2 regions of the Bacillus rugosus genome follow, and region 2 is predicted to be linked to the other one. Evidence: a T-box and tRNA genes for the amino acid it is inferred to sense, from the RefSeq annotation. Region 2 holds a T-box; the other holds one or more tRNA genes.

Region 1 (3,418 bases), 1.9 Mb from region 2:
ATGTGATGTCTACTGTTATCTAGTTTTCAAAGAACACGTTTCGAAGGAATGATCCTTCAAAACTAAACAAGACAGGGAACGTTCTGTTTATAAGACCCAAGGTCTTATATTCCGTAAATATCCTTAGAAAGGAGGTGATCCAGCCGCACCTTCCGATACGGCTACCTTGTTACGACTTCACCCCAATCATCTGTCCCACCTTCGGCGGCTGGCTCCTAAAAGGTTACCTCACCGACTTCGGGTGTTACAAACTCTCGTGGTGTGACGGGCGGTGTGTACAAGGCCCGGGAACGTATTCACCGCGGCATGCTGATCCGCGATTACTAGCGATTCCAGCTTCACGCAGTCGAGTTGCAGACTGCGATCCGAACTGAGAACAGATTTGTGGGATTGGCTTAACCTCGCGGTTTCGCTGCCCTTTGTTCTGTCCATTGTAGCACGTGTGTAGCCCAGGTCATAAGGGGCATGATGATTTGACGTCATCCCCACCTTCCTCCGGTTTGTCACCGGCAGTCACCTTAGAGTGCCCAACTGAATGCTGGCAACTAAGATCAAGGGTTGCGCTCGTTGCGGGACTTAACCCAACATCTCACGACACGAGCTGACGACAACCATGCACCACCTGTCACTCTGCCCCCGAAGGGGACGTCCTATCTCTAGGATTGTCAGAGGATGTCAAGACCTGGTAAGGTTCTTCGCGTTGCTTCGAATTAAACCACATGCTCCACCGCTTGTGCGGGCCCCCGTCAATTCCTTTGAGTTTCAGTCTTGCGACCGTACTCCCCAGGCGGAGTGCTTAATGCGTTAGCTGCAGCACTAAGGGGCGGAAACCCCCTAACACTTAGCACTCATCGTTTACGGCGTGGACTACCAGGGTATCTAATCCTGTTCGCTCCCCACGCTTTCGCTCCTCAGCGTCAGTTACAGACCAGAGAGTCGCCTTCGCCACTGGTGTTCCTCCACATCTCTACGCATTTCACCGCTACACGTGGAATTCCACTCTCCTCTTCTGCACTCAAGTTCCCCAGTTTCCAATGACCCTCCCCGGTTGAGCCGGGGGCTTTCACATCAGACTTAAGAAACCGCCTGCGAGCCCTTTACGCCCAATAATTCCGGACAACGCTTGCCACCTACGTATTACCGCGGCTGCTGGCACGTAGTTAGCCGTGGCTTTCTGGTTAGGTACCGTCAAGGTACCGCCCTATTCGAACGGTACTTGTTCTTCCCTAACAACAGAGCTTTACGATCCGAAAACCTTCATCACTCACGCGGCGTTGCTCCGTCAGACTTTCGTCCATTGCGGAAGATTCCCTACTGCTGCCTCCCGTAGGAGTCTGGGCCGTGTCTCAGTCCCAGTGTGGCCGATCACCCTCTCAGGTCGGCTACGCATCGTTGCCTTGGTGAGCCATTACCTCACCAACTAGCTAATGCGCCGCGGGTCCATCTGTAAGTGGTAGCCGAAGCCACCTTTTATGTTTGAACCATGCGGTTCAAACAAGCATCCGGTATTAGCCCCGGTTTCCCGGAGTTATCCCAGTCTTACAGGCAGGTTACCCACGTGTTACTCACCCGTCCGCCGCTAACATCAGGGAGCAAGCTCCCGTCTGTCCGCTCGACTTGCATGTATTAGGCACGCCGCCAGCGTTCGTCCTGAGCCAGGATCAAACTCTCCGATAAAGTAGTTTGACTGACTACGCACATCGCTGTGCGATTTTATAAAAATGAATTAACAGGTACGTTTTGTCTTGTTTAGTTTTCAAAGATCATTCTAATAATGGAGCGGGTGATGAGAATCGAACTCACGACATCAGCTTGGAAGGCTGAGGTTTTACCACTAAACTACACCCGCGTGGTATCTTATAATGGCGCGCCCGAGAGGAGTCGAACCCCTAACCTTTTGATCCGTAGTCAAACGCTCTATCCAATTGAGCTACGGGCGCTTATCAAGCGACTTAACTATCATACTATCATTTGAAGTTAAAGTCAAGAAGTTTTTAAAATGTTTTTTGAAGAGCAAATCTTTTTTTCAATTCGACTTTTCTTATTATACACGTTTTTAAAAACTTGTAAACACCTTAGAAAAACTTTTTTGTTTTCCGTTTTGTTTCGTGCTGTTCATCAGCGACGTTTAATAATATACCATGTGTATTTCATTCGGTCAATACTTTTTCTATATTTTTTTATTTTATTCTTTCACGCTTTATCATGTATAGACTTTATCTCCTTTTACAAAGGATATAAGAAACCAATCACTAGAAAAGAAACGAGGCGTGTTATGTATTACTACAAAGAAGAGCTGATAAATATCATTAAGCCAGATAAGTCAGACCCGGCAGCAGCTAAGGTCCTTCAGGAAATATTGGGCGGTCATTACGGAGAAATGCGTACGATGATGCAGTTTTTTTTCCAAAGCTCCAATTTCAGAGGAAAACAAAAACAGTACCGCGATCTGCTCCGTGGCATTTTTTTAGAGGAGATTGCCCACGTTGAACTGGTTCAAAACACAATTAATGCTCTATTAGATGAATCAGGCGGAGAAGGAGTCGGCAGTCAAGGTGCAGATCAGGCACCACTTGATGAAGCGATTAAACATGCTAACCCTCATCATTATATAATTGGGGCGCAAAGTTCCTTACCTGTTGATGCAGGAGGCAATCCGTGGAATGGGTCATGGGTGTATAACCATGGAAACTTAATTACCGACCTATTGGATAACTTGCTTCTTGAATCAACAGGCGTGCTGCAAAAAACAAGAATTTATGAAATGAGCTCGAATCAGACGTTTCGGGAAACTCTTGCTTTTCTGATTGTACGCGACAATGCTCACCAGAATGCGTTTGCGAAAGCGCTCGAGACATTGGGCGTTGAGTGGGCGAAGCTCTTACCTGTGCCGAATTACGACATTAATAAATACCCTGAGTGCAGAAAGTATGTTGAATTAGGATACCACAATGCGCAGTTTAACTTCAGATTGGATGAGACAAGAATTGGCGAAATCTATCAAGGAACATCCCCGAGCAGAAATGGCGGAGAGTTACAAGTAATAGAGCCTCCGGCAGGGTTCCCTGTTCCAGTGCTTCCGGAAATGCCAAATGAACACAGTCCTGGATTAGGCGATATGAATGCCTGATCAGGTATGAAGGTGCTCAAGAAACTTCTTGAGCACCTTCTGCTTCGTATTCATTCAACGATAGGTGTTAAAGAATCACCATTCCATATCTCTCCCTTATTGAGTGTCCAGCTGTCGTTATATAAAGCTGATGCACCCTTGTTTGCAGCTGGGCTCCACTCGTCATTCCAAGCCAGAAAGTAAATGGTTTTAGGATATTTTTGTTTTATTGCATTGACCAACAGGCTGTAATCGAAGCTGCCGTTTGCATTTTGCGGGCCAACTTCTGTAAAGGCAAATGGTTTGTTA
Region 2 (3,418 bases):
TAGAGAAGAATGAAACGATTGTATCAAGCTTATCCGCCATTGCTACAACAGCTCCAGTGAAAGTAGAAGGCGTTTCTCCTCCCGCTGATCTAGGCATATAGTGTTCGTTCACTGCCGCAGCCACAGCTTCATCTTCACCAAGCATTCTCGCATATTTTTCGCCCATAATCCCTTGAAGCTCAGGGAATTCATATATCATATGCGTGACAAGATCAAATTTAGAAATCTCAGCAGCCCGCTTCACATGTTTTAATGTAACTTCATCAGCCTGAAGACGGCCGGCAAGCTTTTCTGCGATTGAAGTGACTCTTCTAACCTTATCAGCAAGAGAACCAAGCTCTTCATGAAAAACAATGTTTTCAAGCTTCTTCACGTTTGCATCAATGTTTAGTTTCTGATCTTCCTTGTAGAAGAATGAAGCATCAGATAGACGCGCGCGCAGCACTTTTTCATTGCCTCGGGCCACATTTTCGATCGCGTGGCTGTTCCCGTTTCGGACTGTGATAAAGTGAGGCAGCAAATCACCGTTCTTGTCTTTGACAGGGAAGTAGCGCTGATGCTCTTTCATTGTCGTGACAAGCACTTCCTCAGGAATTGACAGAAACTCAGATTCAAATGAACCGTAAAGAGCTGTCGGGTATTCTACTAAATGATTCACTTCATCAAGTAGATCTTCGTCAACTGGAATACTCCAATTGTTTTCTGCAGCCATTGCTTCCAGCTGAGATTGAATCATTTGTTTCCGAAGGTTAGGATCTGCAATAACGTGCTGTTCTAACAGCTGCTCTTCATAAGCTGAAGGTGATTCAATTGACACTTCATGTCCAAGAAAACGGTGTCCTTGTGTTGTACGTCCAGACTCAACGTTTGTGATCGAAAATGGAATGACATCCTGTCCAAATAAAGCGACAATCCATTTGATTGGCCGGATATAACGCAAATCTTCATTTCCCCAGCGCATATTTTTCGGGAAATGCAAGCTTGTAACTAAGCCGCTCAGTTCCGGCAGAAGCGATTTCGTTTCTTGGCCGGCTTGGAATTTTTGCACGAATACATATTCTGTGCCTTTCACTTCTTTCATGTACAGGTCTTCCACATTAGCCCCTTGGCCTTTTGAAAAGCCGATTGCCGCTTTTGTCCAGTTGCCGTCTGCATCAAGGGCAATTTTTTTCGCAGGCCCTTTCGCTTCTTCTTTTATATCATCCTGCTTTTCTGCTACATCCTTTACGAATACAGCAAGACGTCTCGGTGTATTGAAGAGCTTCACTTCACCGTGAGTGATATTTTTTTCTTTAAGCCAGCTTGCCAGCTTTTCGCCAAGCTGAACCATGCTATCATTTAAAAAGCGCGCCGGCATTTCCTCTAAACCGATCTCTAAAAGTAAATCCTGTTTACTCATGAGAAGAACCCTCCCCTTTAAGCATTGGGAACCCTAGTTTTTCTCGTTCCTCATAATAGGTTTTTGCTACTTTTCTCGCTAAATTCCGCACTCTTGCGATATAGCCTGTCCGCTCGGTAACAGAGATCGCACCTTTGGCGTCAAGCAGGTTGAAAGTGTGCGAGCATTTCAGCACATAATCATATGCTGGATGAACAAGTCCGTTATCCATTTGCTTAATCGCTTCTTTTTCATACGTGCTGAACAATTGGAACAGCATATCGACATCTGATGTTTCAAACGTATAAACGGAATGCTCGTATTCCGCCATCATGAATAAATCTTTTACTGTAAACCCTGACGTCCATTCCAAGTCGAAAACATTTTCTTTATCCTGGATATAAGACGCGAGACGCTCAATTCCGTACGTAATCTCTACAGAGACCGGTTTACACTCTAGTCCCCCGACCTGCTGGAAATACGTAAATTGTGTAATTTCCATTCCGTCAAGCCATACTTCCCATCCAAGACCCGCGCAGCCTAAAGACGGATTTTCCCAGTTGTCTTCAACAAAACGGATATCGTGCTCAAGCGGATCAATTCCTAGAGCACGCAAGGAATCTAAATACAGCTCTTGAATGTTATCAGGAGACGGTTTAATAATGACCTGAAACTGATGATGCTGATACAGTCTGTTCGGGTTTTCCCCGTAGCGGCCGTCTGCAGGGCGTCTGGAAGGCTCTACATAAGCCACTTTCCACGGCTCAGGGCCGATACTGCGCAAAAATGTATATGGGCTCATCGTGCCGGCCCCTTTTTCTACATCGTAAGCCTGCATTAGCACACAGCCCTGACTGGACCAATGCTTTTGCAAGGTTAGAATCATGTCTTGAATATTCATTTCAAGCACCTCCACTTTTCCTTCATAAAATGACTGCGGCAGCAACCAAAAAACTCCCGTCTCTATGCTTGCCAGCCGCAAACATAGGGACGAGAGTTCTCCCGCGGTTCCACCCTAGTTGCTGAGAACAAAATCCCAGCCTCTTTTTTTGAAATTGCTCAAGAATGCCTTTCGTTGCGTGCTCATCCTTAGCTTACACCGCCCTAAGGTCGCTTTCATGAGGTAAACGCAAGTACTTCTTTCTCTCACTGCAACATATTTTATAATAAATGATCATATAAAAAGATGGACCAGATGTCAACTTTTGTTTTCATCCATAAGATGTTTCATGCTTTCCATTTGATCTAAAAAGCGCTTCGATTTTAAATATAACCCTGAATATTCTTCATAATATAAATCAATCACTTGCTTTAATTCAGCTTTCGTTTCCTGCTTTAAGGACACATTGCCCAGCCTCGATAGATCAAAGTAATAAAACAGTCTCAAAAGCCTTGCCGTTTGCGGTTTGATCGGAACCCTGTAAGGATCTTTTTCAAAACAGCGGTGGCAAATAAAACCGTTTTCACGGACAGAAAAATGAAAGGTCCCGTCCTGGCTTTTACAATGCACACAGTGATTCAGCTCAGGATACAGCCCCATGACACCGAGCATCTTCATTTGAGCAATGAAGGTGATAACATCCGGGTCTGTTCCTTCATTCAGCTGTTTAAACGATTCTAAAATAAATTCAAACAAATAAGGGTTTGGCTTCTTTTCTTCTGTGCCTTTGTCGACTAGCTCAGCAATATACGCAGCATATGCTGTTAAAAACAAATCTTCCCTGATGCCTCTCATGCTGAGGATCATTTCACCCTGCTGAAGCGTTCCGAGGCCCGTTGTTTTTTGCATTAAGAATGAACCATACAAAAAGGGCTGGCTGACTGCTGATAAACGGCTGTTCGGTTTTTTGGCGCCTCTTGCCATAACACCTATTTTTCCGTGTTCTCTTGTCAGTAATGTAACGATTTTATTCGTTTCTCCGTAATCATTTGTGCGAAGAACGATTCCTTCACATTTTGTCAGCATTTCCGCACCTTCCTAAAGCAGGAGCGGCCAAGAGGTTTATAAAATTGGATAATCAAATCGGGCTAGCTCATCTT

What was found. A T-box is a leader RNA that pairs with one kind of tRNA and senses whether it is charged. The one in region 2 lies ahead of glyQ (glycine--tRNA ligase subunit alpha), so its partner is inferred to be a tRNA-Gly.
Region 1: it has a tRNA-Gly gene. The T-box ahead of glyQ (glycine--tRNA ligase subunit alpha) is inferred to sense a tRNA for this amino acid. The anticodon was not compared.

What each region holds. Positions count from the first base shown of each region.
Region 1 is NZ_CP096590.1:624,259-627,676, reverse strand. It holds rRNA gene M0696_RS03305 (16S ribosomal RNA) at 128-1,677, opposite strand; tRNA gene M0696_RS03300 (tRNA-Gly) at 1,776-1,849, opposite strand; tRNA gene M0696_RS03295 (tRNA-Arg) at 1,864-1,940, opposite strand; gene M0696_RS03290 (manganese catalase family protein) at 2,276-3,130, shown strand; gene M0696_RS03285 (glycoside hydrolase family 26 protein) at 3,181-3,418, opposite strand, start outside.
Region 2 is NZ_CP096590.1:2,489,969-2,493,386, forward strand. It holds gene glyS (glycine--tRNA ligase subunit beta) at 1-1,399, opposite strand, end outside; gene glyQ (glycine--tRNA ligase subunit alpha) at 1,392-2,279, opposite strand; T-box leader at 2,362-2,537, opposite strand; gene recO (DNA repair protein RecO) at 2,577-3,344, opposite strand; gene M0696_RS12550 (YqzL family protein) at 3,381-3,418, opposite strand, start outside.